Regions from separate parts of the Exiguobacterium sp. s16 genome, predicted to be linked through region 3. Evidence: predicted binding sites of a transcription regulator. Region 3 holds the regulator's gene; each other region holds the start of a gene.

Region 1 (4,249 bases), on a different contig from region 3:
TTGGCGTGTTCTCGACGAATGGTTTCCCGTAAAGTGTCCATCCCCTCATCCCCTTCCTACAAAAAAAGTCAGCCCTAAACTACAGGGCTGACTTCAGTTTACCAGAGCACCCAGCCTTTCGCTCCCGGTGGCGCACTCTCAATCAAGTGCCAAATCGGGACCGTATAAGCGAACGCAATCAAGACGAACGTGACGGTGATCCATAGTTTCCAGTTTTCAAAGAAACGAGGCGTCTCCATCGCTGCCTCTTCCGTCTCAGCGAGCGGGAATTCTTCCTCCCCTTTCGGCGCGAGGAACGACAAGTTGAACATTGAGTAAACGAAGATGAGGACCGAGATCAAGAGGATCGTCCCGCCAATCGCCATGGCGATGTGGTATGGAATCCATTCGCGCGTAAGCGCATCCGAGAAGTACGTTGCCGGTCCGGTCCGACGCGGGTTACCTTGGAGTCCTGAGATGTGCATTGCGTAAGACATGATTGACATCCCAAACGCCCACGTTCCCGTTTGAATCAATCCGAGTCGGTTCATCTTTTTCGTGAGTGTACGACCGCGCAATACCGGTACGAGCCAATATGCCGTTCCGAAGAAGGTCAAGGCGACGGCCGTCCCGACTGTGATATGGAAGTGACCTGTGACCCAAAGTGTGTTGTGGACCATCGCGTTCAATTGGTGCGATGCGTTGATGATCCCGCCGGCTCCGGCTGGAATGAAGAACAACATGCCGACGAACGGCGCGAGGAAACGGACATCCCCATATGGCATTTTCTTGACCCAACCGAATAACCCACGGGCACCGAGTGCGCGACCACGCAGCTCGAACGTCGCAAACAGCGAGAACGCCGTCATAAACGACGGGATGACGACGAGGAACGTCAAGATGACTTGAACGAACTTCCAGAACGGCTCAATCCCCGGCTCTGTCAACTGGTGGTGGAAACCGACCGGGAACGAGAACAAGAGGAACAACAGGAACGCCATCCGGGCGAGCGCATCCGAGAAGATTTTCCCGCCGATGACTTTCGGCACGACCGTATACCAGACGATATAGGCCGGCATGAGCCAGAAATAGACGAGGGGGTGACCGAAGTACCAGAACAACGTCCGTGATAACTCAATCCCGACCGTGTCTTTCCATCCGAGCGAGAGCGGTAGCAGCTGGAACAGAATCGTTCCGGCCACACCGAGCGTCGCGATGACCCACAATAGCATCGTCATGACACTCATATACGCCGGAAGCGGCGGGTGAATACCTGGGTTCTCCCGTTTGTAGTCCGCATACATCCGGAACATGGCGAACGCAGACAACCATGTGCCGACGACGAACAAGACGAGGCCGATATAGAAAATCGGGTCGGCCATGAGCGGCGCGTAAAACGTATACAACACGGTCGCTTTATTGGCGAGCACCATGATCGTGACGAGCACGGCACCGGCGATGATCATCCAAAATCCGAGCCACGCGACCCGGGTCGGGAACGACTCAAAACGTCCGAACGACTTAGCGAGGAGCGCGTAAAGAAGACCGATGATGAACATTGTCGTGAAGACGAGACCGAGCATGATGCCGTGTGCGGTCAAGAGTTGATAATAACCAAATACTTCCGGGATGACACCGGTCCGGATGAGCGTCTGCATGAGTCCTGCCAAACCGCCGATCAGGACGGCGAGGACAGAAATGACGACATGGGCATAGGCGAGGCGCGCTTCTTTAACACCGATACTTGGTACCGGTACGCCGCGTTCCATTTCCCACTGTTTTAATTTTGAGGCTACGTCATTCATTTAGTCCACCACCTTAATTTTTGTCGACATCATGTGATGTCCGGTTCCACAGTATTCGTTACATAGAATCAAGAATTCGCCTGCTTCTTCGAACGTATACGTGAGCGAGTTGATGTGGCCTGGCACGACCATCATATTGACCGGTGTCCCTGTCAATTGGAACCCGTGGACGACGTCCGGTGACGTGACGAGAAACGTGACTTTCGCCCCTTTTGGGATTTCCACATTGCCCGGTGTGAATGTGAACGCTTGGGCGACCATGACGAGCTCATACTCGTTGTCACCGATTTTATGAAGCCCTGGTTTGTCGAACGGTGCAGTTTGATGCACTTTTGCCGGGTCGATCAAATCGGCGTCCGAAGCCGGCTGATTCCCTGCAGCAAACGCAGAGATACCGAGCACTGTCAAAAAGACGCCTAATAGAATAATGCCGAATACTAACCAATACTTCTCAAGTTTATGAATATGCATCGTGCTTCCCTCCTCTTGCTCGTTATCGTGTCACAAATAAGTAAAAGACCGACGACCACATGGCAATGATGACGCCAGCGACAATCATGACCGATGTGAACGTGCCTTTTAAGTTCGGTTCTTGTCCATCGTTTTTCTCCACGTGAAGGACCCCTTTCCCTTTGATTTCCACTTTCATTGTATGAAAAGGGGCACTGATTAATATGTGACATTTGTCACTTCAAAAGTGACAATCACATCAAATTTGCGTAGTTTCCACACATAAAGTTCACATTTGAAAAAAAGGCATACAAAAAAGGCGATTGCTCCGACATCAGTCGGTCCAATCACCTGTTCATGTTCTCATGTTGTGACGCCGCACGTTTTTCAACGCTTATGAACGGCAAGTCAAAGCCGACAAATACCGGCGGGACAGCCTTCGCAGTAACATAGCTCTTTTAGGAAATCGATGTCATGCAACACCATCGATGTCGGAGTCGTCGTTAACACGCCTTCTTTCCGCCACTGGTTCATCATTCGATTGACCGTTTCGCGAGGTGCACCGATCAATTGTCCGAGTTCGCCGTCAGACGGATGTCTCGGAACTGTGACCCCCTCTGTCTCCTCTACGCCGTGCATTGCCGCCATGCGAAGCAACGTCGAGGCGAGCGCCCCTGGCTTCCCATACAGCAATAAGTCACGCAACTTCATCTCGGACTGTTTACGCATCATCGAAGTCCAACGCAACACCTCCGTAGCCAGCTGCGCGTCTTGACGCACGAGCTCGTCCATCTCTTGTTTTGAAATCCAGCCGATGACACTGTCCTCGGTCGTCTCGATACTGTAGGAGCTCGGGAATACATCGTCGATGTCGAACTCTCCAAAGAAGTCGTCAGCGCCGTATATGAACATGATGAGCGAACTCCCTTTTTTCGTCAGTTTCGTGAATTTGACGGTACCGCTCTTCAAATAAAAGAACTTACTGCATTTTTCTCCTTCCCAACAAACGATACTCGCTTTTGAATATTCTTGAAACGTCATCATCTCGAATAAGAGCTGTTTCGTCTCTTCTGAGAAGACGAAGCTGTTCGGTTGGGTCGTCCCACATTTCATAGTCATGTTGTCTGCTCCCTCCACTGGTCTCATGCCTAATCTGGCCTCGTGCGTGATATATGGTTTTATTATACAGGAGGGCAATGGGCATTTTCATAAAAGTATGTGACATTTCAAACAATCTTCTTATTTTTTCGTTCACAAAAAAAAGACTGCAGGCTCTCTGCAGTCTAATCCAATCATCGGTAGACGAGTCGAATCAACTTCTCGGCTCCTTTGAAGTTCGGATAACGAACCGGTAAATCAAATTTCGTCGTATTGCGTAAAATCGATTTGGCATGGCTGAACGTCTCAAAGCTGTAGCGACCATGATACGAGCCCATTCCGCTCTCACCGACGCCACCGAACGGCAGGTTCGGGTTCGTCAAATGCATAAGGACATCATTGACACAACCTCCGCCAAACGTGAGATGCTTCATCACCTTCTGCTCCACCTCTTTCGTCTCAGTGAACAAATAGAGCGCGAGCGGGTGTGGGCGCGCTGCGACGAAATCAATCACTTCATCGAGTTGACGATACGTGAGTACCGGTAGAATCGGCCCAAAAATCTCATCCTTCATAACGTTTGCGTCTTCTTCGATGTCCGTCAATACAGTCGGAGCGATCTTCAATTGATCTCGGTCGGTCTGACCTCCGAAAAATACGTCGCCTTCCGTCAAATATCCGATCAAACGGTCGAAATGTGTCTCATTGACGATTCGTGTGAACCGCTTCGTCCCGACGCCATTCCCGAACATCGTGAACGCTTCACGTTTAATGGCTTCGAGGAATACCTCTCGTTTCGATTCATGGACGAGGACATAGTCTGGAGCGACGCACGTTTGCCCGGCGTTCATCCATTTGCCCCAAGCGATCCGTTTCGCCGCAATCTCGATATTGGCATCGTCATGGACGATGGCCGG
Region 2 (4,249 bases), on a different contig from region 3:
ACATGTCGATCAGTTCCGCACAAAACTCGGGGAACTGGTCGAGGAACGCACCTGGACCGACTTCATCAGTGAAGTCGATATACAGGTCCGAGACGTTGCCGGCCATCTTCGCCGGGAGGGCGAGGAATGCCGACCCGAACCGCCAGTTGCCGCGGATATCGAGCAGTTTGCCGAGCATCACATCACCCGGTTCACGAGCCTCTGGAAGCATCACTTTGTAGATCTCTTTCGTCTCCCAATCGCGTAAACCGTCTTCGGTCACTTCGAAGACTGAACAGCGCGGGACCGCCAAGCCCCGGAGCGCGTGATAGAGGGCGGGGGACATCTCGGCCTTGTGATCCGCCAAGTAGCGGCCATGCGGCGTCATCCCGTCTTCGTCCGTCTCGAAGAAGACGGCCCAGTCGATGAACAAGTCGCGGAACAACTCCGCGTCTTTCAAGTGCCACGTGCCTTCCGAGGCGATCTCTTGTATATAGTTCGTCCATTGCGTGCTGCGCGCGAGCGCGGCCTGCTCATACAATTTTTTCAGCTCGGCCAGCAATTCGGACTCTTCTACGAGCAAAGGGAATGGAATTACTTTCCGGTCTTTTTTCATCGGCGTGGTCCTCGTTTATTCGCAGGACGCTTGACGACCGGCGGTTTATCCTCGATTCGCTTCTCGATGACGTCGCCACGGTAAATCTCGAGTTCTTTCAATTCAACGCCGAGTTGACGGGCGAACGATTTCAAATGGGTCAAATCCTCATCTGTCACGAGCGAGAGGACCGTCCCAGCCGCGTTGCCGCGTGCCGTCCGGCCTGAGCGGTGAATAAAGTCGTCGATTGATTCTGGCAAGTCGAAGTGGACGACGTGCGTCACTTCCTCGATATCGAGACCACGGGCTGCGAGGCCAGTCGTGATGAGGAGCGGGTAGTCACCTTTACGGAACTCACGAAGTGTTTCGACACGTTCGCGCTTTCCTTTCAAGCTGTCGAGCATGCGATAGTTCACTTTCATCTTGTCGAGCTCACCTTTCAACGGTGGCAAGAACGACCGGTTGTTGATGAAAGCGAGCGCTTTGACGTTGTCGACGTGAGACAGGCGGCGGAGCAACTCTGGTTTATACCGGCGCGTCGTCAACATGTAGCCATAGGTGACTTGTGCGCTTACCGCCCGCTCGATTTTCACGTGGGCCGGTTCGTTCAAGAATGGGGCAGCCCAAGCTTGAAGCGTGTCTGTGAGTGTCGCCGAGACGAGGGCGATTTGATGTTCATGCGCCGTATGTTTGATGATCCGTTCGGCAGATTCTGTCAAACCGCTATCGATGATTTGATCGGCTTCGTCGAGGACGATCGTATGCGTCTCGTGAAGTTTCAACTTTTTCTTCTCAATGAGTTCGACGAGTCGGCCCGGTGTCCCGACGATCAAATGTGGTTTTTTCTTCAACCGGTCGATTTGACGTTTCAACTCGACACCACCGATGAACGAAGCGATGCGGACGTCACCTTTCTCGGTGAAGCGTTGCGCGACCGTTTGAATCTGCATGACGAGTTCACGCGTCGGCGCGACGATGACGACTTGGATGCGGTCGTTCGACGCGTCGATTTTTTCGATGGCGGGTAATAAGTAAGCAAGCGTCTTCCCGGTACCTGTCGGCGCTTCGATCGTGACGTCTTTTCCGTCAAGAAGAAGCGGGAAGGCTTCGGCTTGGACCGGCATTGGTTCAGTAAAGCCAAGGCGATCCCAGGCTTCGTTAATAAATGGTTTTGTAAAGTTCATATCAATTCTCCTTATCGTGGGGCAAAAACAAAGGAAGCATAAGCGCTCCCTGTCTTAGATATAGCGAACATGTTCAGTATCTTGGTCGAATGAAGAACGGAGTGTCTGTGTGAACGTCTGTCCGTCCTCGATGAGTTTGATGTGCACATCGATTTGGTCAGCCGCCGCCTCGACGCCTTCGACGGTGAAGCCTTGATACACACGGTACTGCAATTCTTTCGTCAACCGTTCGTATGAAGCGAGCTCTGGATACGTCGCTGCCACGTCAATCGGGCGCGAGATGAGAGCAACGAGCAAGTTATCGCGGTAGTCGATGAAATCCTCGTTTTCGATGTCGTCGTCAAACCGAATCCAAAAACCTGCGTCTTCAAATTCTGTGATGAATCCGTCACGTTGTTCACCGTTTTCCTCTACTTTAAGAGAGATGCGGTCACCGGTCTTTAAATCGTGAGCGGCTGTCAATAATTCGTACGTCATGGGAAGAACCCCTTCCTCTTCTACAATGTTCTGCCTTCATTGTGTCCGATATAAGGCAAAAATTCAAGTTCTATCCCCGAGGTGTGAGGTACATCACTACGAAAACTGTATAAATCGTCACATCCCATCTGAAATGATACAGAAATGAGTTGAATCCTGCCGTAACAAGACTTATCTGTTTCAGAAGGAAGGGTGTTTGCATTATAACAGTATTTAAAGCGCTTACAAAAACGGCTTTATGCCAACGTTCATGAGATTGTTACAACTTTCACAAGAATGTAAAACAAAATGTTCACGTTTTCACGTACACTCAACTTATAGAAAGCACGCAGTTATCTCAACTATGAGGAGTGACCCACAATGGCAACCGAAATTAAATCAGCCTGGTCAGGATTTGTACCTGGGCAGTGGACGAACGAAGTGAACGTCGGTGAGTTTATCCGTTTGAACCGACACGAATACACAGGGGACGATCGTTTCCTCGTCGGACCGACCGATGCGACGAACCGTCTTTGGGCACAAGTGATGGAATTGACGAAAGAAGAGCGGGAACGCGGTGGTGTTTGGGCGGTCGATCAAAACAACCCATCGACAATCGTCTCGCACGGACCGGGATACTTAAACAAAGAGCTCGAGAAAGTGGTCGGTGTTCAAACGGACGAGCCGTTCAAACGTTCGATCCATCCAAACGGCGGGATCCGAATGGTCGACGCTGCCCTTGAGTCATACGGTTTCGAGCCGAACCCTGAAATCACAAAGATTTATTCGGAAATTCGCAAAACGCATAACCAAGGTGTCTTCGATGCGTATACACCTGAGATGCGGGCGGCGCGGAAGTCAGGGATCATCACAGGTCTTCCTGACGCTTACGGCCGAGGACGGATCATCGGCGACTACCGTCGTGTTGCCTTGTACGGGTTAGATTTCTTGATTGCAGAACGTAAAAAAGACTTGGCGAACCGTGGCGGTTTCTTATCAGAGTCAGATATTCGGACACGGGAAGAAATGTCTGAGCAGCTCCGGGCCCTCCAAGAGTTGAAACAACTCGGTGCGGCGTACGGGTTTGACCTCGGCCGTCCGGCGGAAAATACACAAGAGGCGTACCAATGGGTATACCTTGCATATCTCGCAGCCGTCAAAGAACAGAACGGCGCCGCGATGTCACTTGGACGTGTCTCGACATTCCTCGATGTTTACGCAGAACGTGATATCGAAGCAGGTCGTTTGACCGAGTCAGACGTTCAAGAAATCGTCGACCACTTCATCATGAAGCTCCGGATCGTCAAATTCTTGCGCACGCCTGACTACAACGAATTGTTCTCGGGTGACCCAACGTGGGTGACCGAGTCAATCGCTGGGATGAGTGAGGATGGTCGCTCGAACGTGACGAAGAGCTCATTCCGCTTCTTGCATTCACTCTCAAACCTCGGGCCAGCACCAGAACCGAACTTGACGGTGCTTTGGTCGACGAAATTGCCAGAAGGATTTAAACAATATTGCGCGAAGATGTCGATTGAGACGTCTGCGATCCAATATGAGAACGACGACCTCATGCTTCCAGAGTTTGGCGACGACTACGGCATCGCCTGCTGTGTGTCACCGATGAAGATCGGGAAACAGATGCAGTTCTTCGGTGCCCGCGCCAACATGGCAAAAGCACTCCTTTACAGCATGAACGGAGGCCGCGATGAGAAGAGCGGCGACCAAATCGCACCGGTTTGGGAGATGAACACCGAAGACGTGCTCACGTACGACAAAGTGTATGCCGACTTCGACCGGACGCTCGATTGGCTAGCCGAGCTCTACGTCAACACGCTCAACGTCATCCACTTCATGCACGATAAATATGCGTACGAACGGATCGAGATGGCACTTCATGACCCAGAAATCCTACGGACGATGGCATGCGGAATCGCTGGTCTCTCGGTCACAGCAGATAGTCTGTCAGCCATCAAATATGCGACCGTGAAACCGGTCCGAAACGAGCAAGGCATTGCTGTCGACTTCGAGACAG
Region 3 (4,249 bases):
TATTCCTCACCGGTCTGAATGTGAACAAGCGTCTCCGGATCTCCCGAACGCCACACATACCCACTATCTCCTACGACTTCTCCTGCCGGAATGATTTCCGGTTTGGCATAGTCCTCTGCTCGGACTTCAACTCCCGGTGCTACCATCATGACGAGCACCACGAGCATGCTCCATAACCACTTGTTCATTACTCTCCTCATTTCTGTTTATGAATGCATAACTTTCAAAAATAATCCATTTTTTGATTTAACCCTCCTAATTTTAAGTTGTTTTTTCAAAATTGAATAGCCCTAAAATCAAAAAAACACCACGTCGCATGACATGGTGTTTACTTCTCATTCATTTGTTTCATCAAATCCATCTGTTCTTTCACCATCGCCTCTTTCTCACGTCGGAGCACACCCCGGTACGTGATGCGGGAAATCGATAAACTGATCTCATACAAGAAGAAGAGCGGCAGTGACACCATGAGGTGCGACGTCAAATCCGGCGGCGTAATGAATGCCGCGACGACGAACAAGGCGAAGTAGGCGTACTTCCGGATCGATGACAGGAAGTACGGTGTCACGACACCGATGCGCGTCAAGAACATCGTCACGACCGGCAACTGGAACAACAGTCCGAATGGGATGGTCAGTTGCAGCAAGAACGTGAAGTAGTTCGACGCCCCGATGATTTGCGTCAGACCAAGGTCTTGCCCGAGGTCCGTCGAAATATCGAGGACGAGCGGGAACAACCAATAGTAGGCAAACGCCAAACCGACGAGGAACAAGATAAAGATGATCGGAATATAAGCGAGCGTCGCTTTCCGCTCGTTCGGATGCAGACCAGGTGCGACAAACGCCCACAGTTGATACAGTAGAAACGGACCAGCCGCGACGAGCCCGATGACGAGCGCCAAGTTCAAGTAAATCATGAGCGGGTCCGCGACCCCAAAGGCGTTCAGTTCAAGGCCTCGTTCGACGAGGTCGGCCTGGAGATAGGCGAGCACATATTTGACACTCGGCAAAGCAATCAAAAAGAAGGCAAAGACGACAAATGCCGACAGCATCAGTCGTCTCCGCAGCTCTGTCAAGTGGTCGGACAGTGCCCGTTCTTGATCAGGTTGATGGCTCATCGCTTACTGCTCTTTCTTCTCAATTTCTTTCTTGTCTTTCTCGTCATGCTCGTTCATCATGCCACTCGTGGCGTTTTTGAACTCACGGAGCGTCTGTCCGGCGGCACGGCCGAACTCAGGCAATTTCTTCGGCCCGAAGATGATGAGCGCGATAATCGCGATGACAAACAGACTTGCTCCGCCTGGAATACCGACGACGAGTGACGATAATAGTAATTCCATTATTGATGGACCCCCTCAGCAGATGGATAGTGTTGCATAAAGTAAATGAGCGACTGGAGTTCGATCGACAAGTCGATATGATGGACGCGGACCGTATCCGGCACAGTGAGGCGAGCCGGTGTAAAGTTCAAGATGCCTTTGATGCCGAAGCGGACCAAGTCATCCGCGACAGGCTGTGCATAGGCAGACGGCACCGTCAAAATGGCGACGTCAATCTTGTTTTGCTTCATGATCTGTTCCATCTCATCGACGTGATGAATCGGGACACCGGACATCGTCGTGCCGACTTTTGTCTCGTCTGCGTCGAACCCGACGACGATATGTGTGTTATTGTTTTTAAGGAAGTTATAGTTGACGAAAGCTGTCCCGAGATGACCAACCCCGACCAAGGCGACGTTCGTAATCTCGTCCTGATTCAGTGTCTTACGGAAAAAGTCTAACAGATACTGTACGTTATAGCCATATCCCTTTTTACCGAGCGCACCGAAGTACGAGAAATCGCGACGGATCGTGGCCGAATCGACCTTGACCGCCTCACTCAGTTCAGCAGAAGAGACACGCTGTTTTCCTGATGAATGCAGGCTTTGGATAAACCGATAGTATAGTGGCAACCGTTTGGCTGTCGCTTGCGGAATCTTTGGTTCGTTTTGACTCAACGGAAAGAGCCTCCTTTTTACGACGCGTTTCAAACGAATCTAATTTCATACACCTTGATTGTAAACGAATTCACATAACCACTCAACGAATATACCTGAAAAGACTAAAAAATACAGTATACTAAATAGAGAGAAAGGGGTTTTTTCACTTGATCCTACTGCAAGTCAATAACTTATCGAAATCATTCGGCGTCGAGCCGATTTTAGAGAACGTCAAACTCGAAATCCAAGAAGGCGAACGCGTCGCCCTCGTCGGCCGGAATGGCGCCGGCAAGTCGACACTGCTCAAAGTCATCGCCGGGGAATATAACTATGACTCAGGCGACATCATGAAGCCAAAAGATGTGACAATCGGCTATCTCGCCCAAGATTCAGGACTTGAATCGAACGAGACGATTTGGAACGAGATGCTCACCGTCTTCACCGATTTAATTGAACAGGAAAAAACGCTCCGTCGCATGGAACAAGACATGGGATCTGAGCGCATCTTGAACGACCCGGCCGCCTATGAGCGCCTGCTGTCGTCTTATGATGAAGAACAGCATACGTTCAAAGACCGCGGCGGCTATCAATACGAGGCGACGATCCGCTCCGTCCTTCACGGGATGCGTTTCTATCCGGACGACTTCGAGCGCCGCATCGATACGCTCTCCGGCGGACAACGGACCCGCCTCGCCCTCGCGAAGATGCTCCTTCAAAGTCCAGACCTGCTCATCTTGGATGAGCCGACGAACCATTTGGACATCGAGACGCTCGGCTGGCTCGAGAAGTATTTGAGCGGTTATAAAGGCGCCGTCCTCATCGTCTCCCACGACCGTTATTTCCTCGACCGGGTCGTCTCGGTCGTCTATGAGCTGTCTCGCCACCGGAGCCGTCGCTTCGTCGGCAACTACACGAAGTACCTTGAACAGAAGGCCGCGATCTATGAGCAAGAGAAGAAGCAGTTCGAGTCCCAGCAAGAAGAAATCGCCAAGATGCAGGACTTCATCCAGCGTAACATCGCCCGGGCGACGACGACGAAGCGGGCCCAGAGCGTCCGCAAACGTCTCGAGAAAGTCGACCGGATGGAAGCGCCGGACGGTGACGAGCGCAGTGCCGTCCTCTCGTTCGCAATCAAACGCCAAAGCGGGAACGACGTGTTGAGCGGCAGCGACCTCGCCATCGGTTATGAGGAACCGATCGCCCAGCATCTCCGCTTCCAACTGCAGCGCGGTGAATCGGTCGCTCTCGTCGGTCCGAACGGGGTCGGTAAGTCGACGCTTTTGAAAGTGTTGACGAAACAACAGCCGGCGCTCACCGGTGACATCCGCTACGGTACCGGCGTCGAGATCGGCTATTACGATCAGGAGCAACAGAACTTGTCGGACGCCAACCGCGTCATCGACGAGATTTGGAACGACTGGCCGCTCATGCGCGAACAAGAAGTCCGCAGCCTGCTCGGTCAGTTCCTGTTCAGCGGTGACGACGTGATGAAGCGCGTCCATGAACTGTCGGGTGGAGAGCGGGCCCGCTTGACGCTCGCGAAACTGAAGCTCGAACAGCCGAACTTGCTCATCTTGGATGAGCCGACGAACCACTTGGACCTCGACTCGAAGATGATCCTCGAGAACGCCCTCGTCGACTACCCGGGCACGATCTTGTTCGTGTCGCACGACCGCTACTTCATCGACCGGCTCGCGACGCGCGTCTTGGAGATCACACCGAACGGCATCGACGAATACCTCGGCGATTACTCGTATTACGTCGAGAAGAAAGAAGAACTCGAAGAACTGGCCCGACTCGCTCGTGAAGAGACGAAACAAGTCATCGTCAAGAAACAGCGCGCCGACAAGGAACAGCAACGCGAGGAACGCCGGATGAAACAACGGATCGAGGAGATCGAGCTCACCATCGAGCAACACGAGGCCCGTATCGAAGAGATTGAGCAACTGTTGTGTGAACCGGACGTCTTCAACGACTTCGCTCGGGCACAGGAACTGTCGACCGAGTCCGATGCGACGAAAGAATCGATCACGGCACTGTATGCAGAATGGGAGGAGCTCCATTCATGATGCGATTCCGTGCGATGCGAATCGAGTGGATGCACGCCTTCCTGACTGGTCTCGCCTACATCGTGCCGACCGGGACGGAGTACGTATCCGAACTGATTCGTGGGGAACCGACCGTCGTCCCGTCGTTCCTGTTTTATTTCCTGCCGGTCGTCATCGGCTTCATCATCCAGACGTGGAGCGGGATTGTCATCAGCTTGTTGAGC

The links. The regulator Rex, encoded in region 3, represses fermentation and respiration genes when NADH is low (regulators of the CRP and FNR family bind a similar motif). The targets are predictions, from matches to a motif close to TTGTGAAATATTTCACAA.
Region 1: a site for Rex is predicted at 2,459-2,476, ahead of KNP86_RS10620 (cytochrome c oxidase subunit 2A). Genes of this name have one in related genera too.
Region 2: a site for Rex is predicted at 2,492-2,509, ahead of pflB (formate C-acetyltransferase). Genes of this name have one in related genera too.

The regions. Positions count from the first base shown of each region.
Region 1 is NZ_JACSLM010000005.1:80,961-85,209, forward strand. Features, by position in the region: gene KNP86_RS10605 (kinase) at 1-41, opposite strand, end outside; gene KNP86_RS10610 (b(o/a)3-type cytochrome-c oxidase subunit 1) at 99-1,784, opposite strand; gene KNP86_RS10615 (cytochrome c oxidase subunit II) at 1,785-2,255, opposite strand; gene KNP86_RS10620 (cytochrome c oxidase subunit 2A) at 2,278-2,397, opposite strand; gene KNP86_RS10625 (Crp/Fnr family transcriptional regulator) at 2,643-3,353, opposite strand; gene KNP86_RS10630 (aldehyde dehydrogenase) at 3,527-4,249, opposite strand, start outside.
Region 2 is NZ_JACSLM010000005.1:72,981-77,229, reverse strand. Features, by position in the region: gene KNP86_RS10580 (hypothetical protein) at 1-595, opposite strand, end outside; gene KNP86_RS10575 (DEAD/DEAH box helicase) at 592-1,758, opposite strand; gene KNP86_RS10570 (hypothetical protein) at 1,813-2,235, opposite strand; gene pflB (formate C-acetyltransferase) at 2,596-4,249, shown strand, end outside.
Region 3 is NZ_JACSLM010000007.1:95,679-99,927, forward strand. Features, by position in the region: gene KNP86_RS12570 (hypothetical protein) at 1-188, opposite strand, end outside; gene tatC (twin-arginine translocase subunit TatC) at 329-1,117, opposite strand; gene KNP86_RS12580 (twin-arginine translocase TatA/TatE family subunit) at 1,121-1,339, opposite strand; gene KNP86_RS12585 (redox-sensing transcriptional repressor Rex) at 1,339-1,995, opposite strand; gene KNP86_RS12590 (ABC-F family ATP-binding cassette domain-containing protein) at 2,145-4,046, shown strand; gene KNP86_RS12595 (hypothetical protein) at 4,043-4,249, shown strand, end outside.